Regions from separate parts of the Staphylococcus equorum genome, predicted to be linked through region 1. Evidence: riboswitches for the same ligand, from Rfam matches in the RefSeq annotation. Region 1 holds a riboswitch; each other region holds the start of a gene.
What was found. Region 1 has a riboswitch for S-adenosylmethionine ahead of PYW44_RS01630 (MetQ/NlpA family ABC transporter substrate-binding protein). Riboswitches for the same ligand answer to the same signal wherever they lie in the genome.

Region 1 (3,273 bases):
TTCAATGAATCAAGGCAGTGATTTGTGCCGACTCCGGCGGGAAAAGTACTAGCCGAATACTATAGGATGAGTCATGCCTGCTGTAAGTGTGTACTAAAAAGTGCCGACAAAGTTGAAGACTTTGTCGGCACTATGCAACTGCTCATTAAGTTCTATAAACAAAGATTTTAAATAGTTATTATTGAAGCATTTCCTTATATACTTTTTGGTTTTGATAAACAGTAGTTAGCAGAGGTGCATTTAATTGGTATGATGCTGCTAAATTTAATAAATAACCTTGTAAATGATCTGCTTCAATATTTAATCCTTTTTCCATATCTCGTTGCATAGAAGTCTTGAAGTGATAGGATAATTTCGGCAGTGATTTCATATATTGATCGACGATATTATCCGAAATCGGCGCATTATGTGTACGCATAATTGAAGCGATTTCATTGTATAGTGACTCAATAAAATCAACGCCTCCCACGCTATCACGAATTGGTCCAATTGGTGCATGCATGAGTGTAGTAAGACTTGATAGTACAGTGATCATTAAATATTTATGCCACATACCTTGCTGGATATTTGAACTTAAAATAAATTCAGCTTTGGTATTTGAAAAAGCTTGAGCAATTTGTTCAGCACGTTCACTTTGATCACCATTTAATTCACCAAAAAAGAGTTTGTCAAAAGGACTTGTATGAACGATTTCACCAACGGGGTTTAAAGTCGTTTCAATAACGCAATAACCACCCATAATTTTATTTTCACCGAAAGTTGATTGTAACTTTGGTAGATGTGCGATTCCATTAAGTAATGGAATAATCACTGTATTACCGTTAACAAATGGTGTTAAATCTTCAAGCGCATGTTCTAAATGATAAGACTTAGAAGACAAGAGCACTATATCGAATGGTTTCACACGGTCTTTTCTTGTAATAAGTTGAGGGTTAAAGTGATAGTCACCCTTTTCGCTATGAATAGATAGACCATTACGCTCTAGATATGATTTTCTTTTTGAACGTACTAGAAATGTAACGTTTTGACCACCTTCAGCTAAGCGACCACCAAAGTAGCCCCCGATACCACCTGCTCCTAAGACTAAAATTCTCATTATTATGCAACTCCTCGTGTTATGTATTATTTCTAACTTGTTAATATATATATACCACTTCATAAAATTATTACGCATATATATATATATATTTTATATTATTATTGTAGATGTATATATTAAATTAAGGTGTTATTTTTTCTTTAGCTTCTCAAATTATAAAGTTAACTATCAGAATGATTATTGTTTCACATGGAACGAAGTGGAAATATTTATGAAAACAAATGATTTAGAATTTTCTAAAAACTTATTGACTAATCATGAGTGCGATGCTAGGATTAAAACAATCAAATACATATGATTTACTCTTATCTAGAGTGGTGGAGGGATGTGCCCTATGAAGCCCAGCAACCGTCGTTTTTGAAATGGTGCTAATTCACAGAAAGTAATTTTACTTTCAAAGATGAGGGAAGGTGGATACTTTCTCTTGAAAACCAAGAGAAAGTATTTTTTTATACATAGCTTTAGTCGTAAATTAAAACAAATTATAAGGAGAGATTTGATGAAAAGGGTTACAAGTTTAGTTTCGTTATTAGTATTAGCAGTTATATTAGCAGCGTGCGGAAATTCAAAGGGTGAAGGTGAGGATAAAAAAATCACGATAGCAACGTCTCCTGCACCACATGGCGAAGTGCTAAAACACGCTAAAAAAGCAATGAAAGAAGAAGGTTATGAATTAGAAATTAAGACAGTGAATGACTATAAAGTGCCTAATAAATTATTAGATAAAGGCGATGTAGATGCAAACTTTTTCCAACACGTGCCTTATCTAAAAGCTGAAAAAGAAGATCATAACTATAATATTGAAGAAGTAGGAAAAGTCTTAACTACGCCAATGGGTGTGTACAGTAAAAAATATAAAGATATTAATGATATCCCTAAAGGCTCAACAATTTATGTATCGAACAATCCTGCTGAAGAAGGACGCTTCTTATCATTTTTTGTTGATAAAGGTTTAATTAAAATTAAAAAAGGTGTAAATATTGAAGATGCAAAATTTGAAGATATTGTAGAAAATAAAAAGGATTTAAAATTCAATAACAAACAAGGTGCTGAATTTTTACCAAAAACATATAACAGCAAAGAAGGCGCGGCAGTTATTATGAATTCCAACTATGCTATCGATAATGGACTAACACCACATAAAGATTCGATTGCAGTTGAGGATAAATCATCACCATTTGCAAATATAGTCGCCGTTCAAAAAGGCCATAAAGATGATAAAAAATATCAAACGTTAATTAAAGTACTACAATCAAAAGATACACAAGACTTTATTAAAAAAGAATACGGTCAAGACGTCATTCCTTATGAAAAATAGGTTGTCATAGATAACACAATAAATTGGTTACATTTTATATAGTAATTAAAAGTACCATATATTAATATTCTATAAATAAGGCGGGGATAAAATGTCCAAAATAGGAATCATTGGGCTTGGTAAAGTAGGAAGCCAAGTACTTACAGACGTCCAAAATTTAAATTTATTCTCAGATATTGTATTAATTGATACAGATACAGAAAGAGCAAGTGGTGAAGCACTGGATCATTTGCACACGCAAGGTTTACCTAATTCAACCCACATCAATATTCGCGAGGGCAATTACGAGGATTTAACCGATGCCTCATTCATTGTAATTACAGCAAGTGTGCCAACAGATCCTAATGAGGGTGACCGGGTATTGCTTGCGAAAGGTAATCGAATTATGATTGAAGGAGTCATGAAACAAATTAATCGAGTGACACAAGATGCGATTGTTATTTTAGTTTCCAATCCAGTAGATACAATTACTTATATGAGCAATGCATCTCAGTACCCTTCACATAAAATAATTGGTACTGGTACATCTTTGGAAACATCTCGATTTAAAACATTGATTGCGTCATATTACCAAGTTGACCCTAAGAATGTTGAAGCGTTTGTGATTGGAGAACACGGGCAACATGCAGTTCCTGTATGGAGTAAAGTTAGAATTTATGGCATGACATTAGATGAATTTCAACAATTGACGGATACTCCACCTATCGATAAAACGCGCATAACTTCAGAAATAGATCAGGTATCTATGGATGTGTTTTATAAAAAAGGATGGACAAATGTAGCGATATCGAAAGTAGTTAATTATTTAATACAAGCAATTGCATTAAACCAGCAGAGCATCATGCCGTTAACTTCA
Region 2 (3,273 bases), 1.1 Mb from region 1:
CTGCTGATTCCACTTTATAGCCTTTGTCTTCCTTCTCTGTTTTTAAATATGGTGTATGTTGGAAGAAGTTCGCATCAAGTTCACCTTTATCTAATAATTTATTCGGTGTTGTATAATCATTAATCGTTTTGATTTTTAGCTTATAACCTTTATCTTCTAACAATGGTTCTGCTTTTTCTAATATTTCTGCGTGCGGTGCTGGCGAAGCTCCGACTGTAATTGTCTTATCTTTTTCATCTCCGCCACCGCCACATGCTGCTAATAAAAGTGCTAAAGCAACTACAGAAACTAAACTTAATATTTTTTTCATATAATAAAGTCCCCTTTTAAAATTTATCGTTTATCTATTTTATTTGTAGACCAGTCACCAATAAATTGAATGATAAATACAATAATCAGTATTAAAACTGTTGATACAAATATGACGTCATTTTGATTTCGTGTGAAGCCAGTTAAATACGCTAAGTTACCTAAACCACCTGCACCAATTACACCAGCAACCGCTGTTGATCCAACTAAAGCAATTGCAGTCACTGTAATACCGGATATTAAAGCTGGCATTGCTTCTGGTAAAAGGACTTTTTTCACTACTGTCCATGTATTTGCGCCCATTGACCAAGCCGCTTCGATTACGCCTTTGTCGATTTCTTTAAATGCGATCTCTACTAATCTTGCATAGAACGGTGCAGCACTAATAATCAATGCTGGTAAAGCTCCAGTTGGTCCACTAATTGTTCCTAATATTAAACTTGTGAATGGAATCAACAAGAGTATGAGAATAATGAAAGGTATCGCTCTGAATAAGTTTACGATAAATGAAACTACACTATAAAAGACTCTTGCCACTGGTGATTTACTTTTAGCTGATAAGAAGAGTAATACACCTAAAATCAGTCCTAAAACAAAAGCAAACGCTGTTGCTATTACAGTCATATAAATTGTTTCATATGTTGCTAACCAAACTTCGTCCCAACTAATATTTGGCATAGTAACCATCTCACGGAGTATGTCACCAAACGAATTACCCATGCTTTAACACCTCCACTGAAACGTGTTGCGCTTCTAAATCATTTTTGAACTTTTCGAATTTTTCTGAATTTACTGTTGGTAAATGCACTACTAAAAAGCCGATTGAACCGTCTTTCGTATGTTTAATATTAGCTTCCAATATATTTACATCAATATTATGCGTCTTAGTTATGTATGATACTAACGGCTCCGTAGTATTGCTTCCTGTAAAATTCAAGCGAACTACATAATCATTTTCATTTAATGTTATTAAATCTGTGATAGATTCATCAAAATCATCGTCTAAATCATCTTTCACAAAGCGTTTTGTTACTTCATGTTGTGGGTTTTCAAAGACAGTTGTAACCTTGCCTTGTTCAATTACACGGCCATTTTCCATAACAGCGACTTCATCACAGATACGTCGAATGACATGCATTTCGTGTGTAATGATTACGATTGTTAAATTTCGTTCTTCTTTAATCTTTAATAATAATTCTAGAATTTCATCTGTCGTTTGAGGATCTAAAGCACTTGTTGCTTCATCGCAAAGCAATACAGTAGGTTCATTAGCTAATGCACGCGCGATACCGACACGTTGCTTTTGACCGCCTGATAATTCCGATGGATATGCATTTTCTCTTCCTTTTAGTCCTACCAATTCCACTAGTTCTAAAGCACGTTGCTTCGCTTCACGGCGCGAAACACCAGCAATTTCTAGCGGAAATGTAATATTATTTAATACATTTCGTGACCACAGTAAATTAAAATGTTGAAAAATCATGCTCACTTTTTGACGTTTTTTTCTTAAATCTGATTTAGATAAATCACCAATCTTATCTCCATCAATAATTACGTCACCTGAAGTAGGTTGCTCGAGATTGTTCAAGAGTCTTACTAAAGTACTTTTCCCCGCTCCTGAAAAACCAACTACTCCAAAGATTGAGCCTGATTGAATGTTTAAATCAACATGATCTACAGCTAGTACGTCGTGTTTTTTTGTCTTGTACCTTTTGACTATTTGATTTAATTCAATCATCACACTTGCCTCCTTGTATTACACTATCAATTAAAAAATGCTTCCTCTATTATTCAGTGAAGAAAAGAGAAAGCATTAATCGCTTCTCTCATCTCCCAAAGTTAATCGTAACTTCATGTGAATTGGCACCATTTCTGATTCAGACGGTTGCCGGGCTTCAAAGGGCACATCCCTCCACCACTCTTGATAAGAGTATCATTTATTTAATTATTTTTAATCCTATCATCGCACTCATGTTTCGTCAATAACTATTTTAAATTTTCTAACAAATAAGGAACAGATTGAAATGCGTAAATTCTTTTCTGCTCTTTACCTTTAGACATCAACATGAGCACAGGTACAGATTGTATTTCTTGCGCTTGGCTAAAATCAGGATGAAAATTCAAATCTATTTTTGTAATTGGTAGTTTCAAAATTTCATTTGCTATATCTAACATGCGTTCTGAAACTTTACAAGTTCCACACGTTGGTGTATAACCAAATATTAAATATTTTTCTTTTTCTTCATGTTCGTGCACATCTGCACGGTGTTCACTTGTTACATTCATGTTAATAAACTTACCCTTTCAGCTATATAATCTAATTTTGCTTTAGCTACTTTTTCTGCGTCTTTTACAGAAAAACCATGTTTTCGCAGTACTTTGGATAAATATGGTTTAGGGCATCTAGCAACCTCACAATATTGTCTATCTATGCGTATATGTTTACTTTCACTGAGATATCGTTTGAACCATTTCCGTATCTTTTCACCTTCTTTATCTGAATCAACAAGAATATACACTTGTTTATCATATAAAGTTTCAACCATTTCATCGATTTTATCAATGCCCATAGTACCGTTTGTACATATGATATCAATTGGCTGATCAATAACTTGCTTTACCCGCTTCTTGTCTGACTTGCCTTCGACAATGATAACTTGGTTTAGTATCGTCATGACATCCACCCTCTAAATGTTGATAGTTGTTCAATCTACTTAGTTCTTCACAATACTTAGCGACTATAAACATAATTTACATATTCCTAATCTTATCTTATTATTGAAAATAATTTTTGTCATTTAAAGACATCTAATTAAATATTCATTATCTTATATAAGAACTGTTTTTTAGTACTATTAAGCTATGATTTACTATAGCTCACTTTATGCATCTTTTAACTTGACTAAAAACCACATAAAATAGATTATTCTCATTAAAAAAACCCCAAGATAATCTATATCATGG
Region 3 (3,273 bases), 720 kb from region 1:
GCTTGCTCTCTATATGCTTCTGGCTTACTCCAAGCATTAATAGGGTTTAATAATGTCTGAGGTACACCTTCAATTTCTAATGGGATATCTAATCCGAACATATCATCTTTAATATATTCTATTTCACTTAATTGTCCAGTAATAGCTTGGTTTACCATTTGTCTTGTATAGTTAAGGCTGATACGACGTCCGAGCCCATATTGGCCACCAGTCCAACCCGTGTTAACTAGATAAACGTCTACGTCATGTTCATCAATTAAATCTCCTAATAGGTCTGCATATACTTTTGCGTTGAGAGGTAAGAATGGTGAACCGAAACAAGTTGAGAATGATGGTTCTGGCTCTGTAACACCACGTTCTGTACCAGCTAATTTAGCTGTGAAGCCGCTTAGGAAATGGTACATTGCTTGATCTTTAGATAATTTAGAAATAGGTGGTAATACACCAAAAGCATCAGCAGTTAAGAAAATAATTGTATTCGGATGTGCTGCTTTAGAGGGTGTCACGATATTATCGATATGATCAATTGGATAAGCGGCTCTTGTATTTTCAGTGTAATAGTTATCATCGAAGTCTACATCACCATCTTCATCGACAACTACGTTTTCTAAAATAGTACCATATTTAATTGCGTCGTAAATTTGTGGTTCCTTTTTATATGAAAGGTTAATTGCTTTAGCATAACAGCCGCCTTCAATATTGAAAATGCCGTTTTCATTCCAACCATGCTCATCATCACCAATCAGTTTACGTGTTGGGTCAGCAGAAAGTGTTGTTTTACCTGTACCGGATAATCCGAAGAACAAAGCAACATCACCTTTATCGCCAACATTAGCTGAACAGTGCATGCTCATGATTTTATCTTTAGGGAGTAAGTAGTTCATTACTGAGAATATGCCTTTTTTCATTTCTCCAGCATATTCAGTGCCACCAATCAATATTACTTTATGTTTGAAAGAGGTAATTATAAATGTTTCGGAGTTTGTGCCGTCAACTTCAGGAACTGCTTTAAAAGAAGGTGCTGAAACAATAGTGAAATCAGATTTGATTTCGCTAGCTTCTTCTCTAGTACTTGGGCGAATGAACATATTTTGTGCGAATAAATTATGCCAAGCTAATTCATTAATCACTGTGAGTTCTAATTGTGAATCTTCATCACTACCTGCATAACCCTTAAATACATAAAGTTCATCTTTTTTGTTTAAATGGGCTAAAACTTTATCATACAAATTTAAGAAAGTTTCTTCTTCGATAGGTTGATTTATGTTACCCCAATCGATGTCATCTCTATAAGATGGTTCATTTACAATAAACTTATCTTTTGGAGAACGACCTGTGTATTTACCTGTTTTAGCGTTAATTGCTCCAAGTTCAGTCAATGCGCCTTCATCATTATTTAAAATTTTGTTATACAACTGTGTTGTAGATAATTGAAATAATGATGATGGTTTGTCCAATATACTTTCAATCTTGCTTGTGTATGTGTATGTATCTACCGCCATACTAATCCCTCCAACGCTATTTAGTTAATGTAAGCCTTTACAATTAAAGAGTATAACACATATGTATTATTAGTCCACATCATATTAAAAGGAAATTTAAATAAATAATAATAATTGTTAAATTGACAATATATCATAGATTAGGTACTATAGGACTTAACGGATTCTCTTATCCTGAGTGGCGGAGGGACATGGACCCAATGAAGCCCAGCAACCTCTTCTTAATACGAAGAAAGGTGCCAAACCGTTTGCAGACATATATCGTCTGAACGATAAGAGCGAATGGACGTATAAGGGCCTTCTCTCTATTTAATATAGTGATGAAGGCCCTTTTTAATGAGCTCAACAGAGAGAGAATTTTCGTAATTTAAAACTAAAGGAGCAAATTATGACATACAATAGAAGATTATTTACTTCAGAATCTGTAACAGAAGGGCACCCAGATAAAATAGCGGATCAAGTATCTGATGCAATATTAGATGAGATATTAAAAGACGATCCTAATGCAAGGGTAGCTTGTGAAACTACGGTAACTACTGGTATGGCGTTAATTTCAGGTGAAATATCTACAACAACTTATGTTGATATTCCAAAAGTAGTAAGGGAAACAATTAAAGAGATTGGTTACACACGTGCAAAATATGGGTATGACAGTCAAACTATGGCCGTATTAACAGCAATTGATGAGCAATCTCCTGACATCGCGCAAGGTGTTGACACAGCATTAGAGTATCGTAATGATGTTTCTGAAGAAGAAATTGAAGCAACTGGTGCTGGCGACCAAGGCTTAATGTTTGGTTATGCTACGAATGAAACGGATACGTATATGCCTTTACCAATCTTCTTATCACATCAACTCGCTAAGAAATTATCTGATGTGCGTAAAGATGAAATATTAAAATATTTACGCCCAGATGGGAAAGTACAAGTAACAGTTGAATATGATGAACAGGATAAACCACAACGTATAGACACTATCGTTGTTTCTACGCAACATGCAGAAGATACTGAATTGCAACAAATACAAGATGACATTAAAGCGCACGTCATTTATCCAACAGTGCCTGAAAATCTATTAGATGAAGACACTAAATTTTATATTAATCCTACTGGTCGTTTTGTGATTGGTGGTCCTCAAGGAGATGCTGGACTTACTGGTCGTAAAATTATTGTAGACACATATGGTGGTTATGCACGTCATGGCGGCGGTTGTTTCAGTGGTAAGGACCCAACAAAAGTTGACCGTTCTGCTGCCTATGCTGCACGTTATGTAGCTAAAAATATTGTAGCGGCTAAATTAGCAGACAAATGTGAAGTACAATTAGCATACGCAATTGGGGTTGCTGAACCAGTTTCAATTTCTATTGATACATTTGGAACAAGTAGTGTCAGTGAAAATGAATTAGTGGAAGCGGTACGTAAGCATTTTGACTTAAGACCTGCTGGCATTATTAAAATGTTAGATTTAAAACACCCAATCTATAAACAAACAGCTGCCTATGGTCACTTTGGCCGTACAGATATCTTATTGCCATGGGAAAAATTAGATAAAGTAAACTTATTAAAAGATTCTGTAGAAGTATAATAAACTAAAATTTAATTTTATGGACTTTTCTATCGAATGATGAGCTATTATCTATTATAATTAAGTTACTGAACACATAAAGGAGCGTTTTTGTTATGAATTCATTAGGGCCAATAGAAATTGGTTTAATCGTGGCAATCATCGTAGCAGTCATTTGTTTGATATTATTTATGCTTGCTTTAAAAA

Region 2: another riboswitch for S-adenosylmethionine. It lies ahead of PYW44_RS09595 (methionine ABC transporter ATP-binding protein); the one in region 1 lies ahead of PYW44_RS01630 (MetQ/NlpA family ABC transporter substrate-binding protein).
Region 3: another riboswitch for S-adenosylmethionine. It lies ahead of metK (methionine adenosyltransferase); the one in region 1 lies ahead of PYW44_RS01630 (MetQ/NlpA family ABC transporter substrate-binding protein).

The regions. Positions count from the first base shown of each region.
Region 1 covers NZ_CP118982.1:367,105-370,377, forward strand. Annotated here, with positions in the region: gene panE (2-dehydropantoate 2-reductase) at 179-1,096, opposite strand; SAM riboswitch class I at 1,402-1,506, shown strand; gene PYW44_RS01630 (MetQ/NlpA family ABC transporter substrate-binding protein) at 1,599-2,417, shown strand; gene PYW44_RS01635 (lactate/malate family dehydrogenase) at 2,509-3,273, shown strand, end outside.
Region 2 covers NZ_CP118982.1:1,998,990-2,002,262, forward strand. Annotated here, with positions in the region: gene PYW44_RS09585 (MetQ/NlpA family ABC transporter substrate-binding protein) at 1-310, opposite strand, end outside; gene PYW44_RS09590 (methionine ABC transporter permease) at 334-1,029, opposite strand; gene PYW44_RS09595 (methionine ABC transporter ATP-binding protein) at 1,022-2,047, opposite strand; SAM riboswitch class I at 2,133-2,240, opposite strand; gene PYW44_RS09600 (thioredoxin family protein) at 2,296-2,595, opposite strand; gene PYW44_RS09605 (toprim domain-containing protein) at 2,592-2,984, opposite strand.
Region 3 covers NZ_CP118982.1:1,089,976-1,093,248, forward strand. Annotated here, with positions in the region: gene pckA (phosphoenolpyruvate carboxykinase (ATP)) at 1-1,502, opposite strand, end outside; SAM riboswitch class I at 1,669-1,781, shown strand; gene metK (methionine adenosyltransferase) at 1,891-3,087, shown strand; gene PYW44_RS05370 (nuclease-related domain-containing protein) at 3,183-3,273, shown strand, end outside.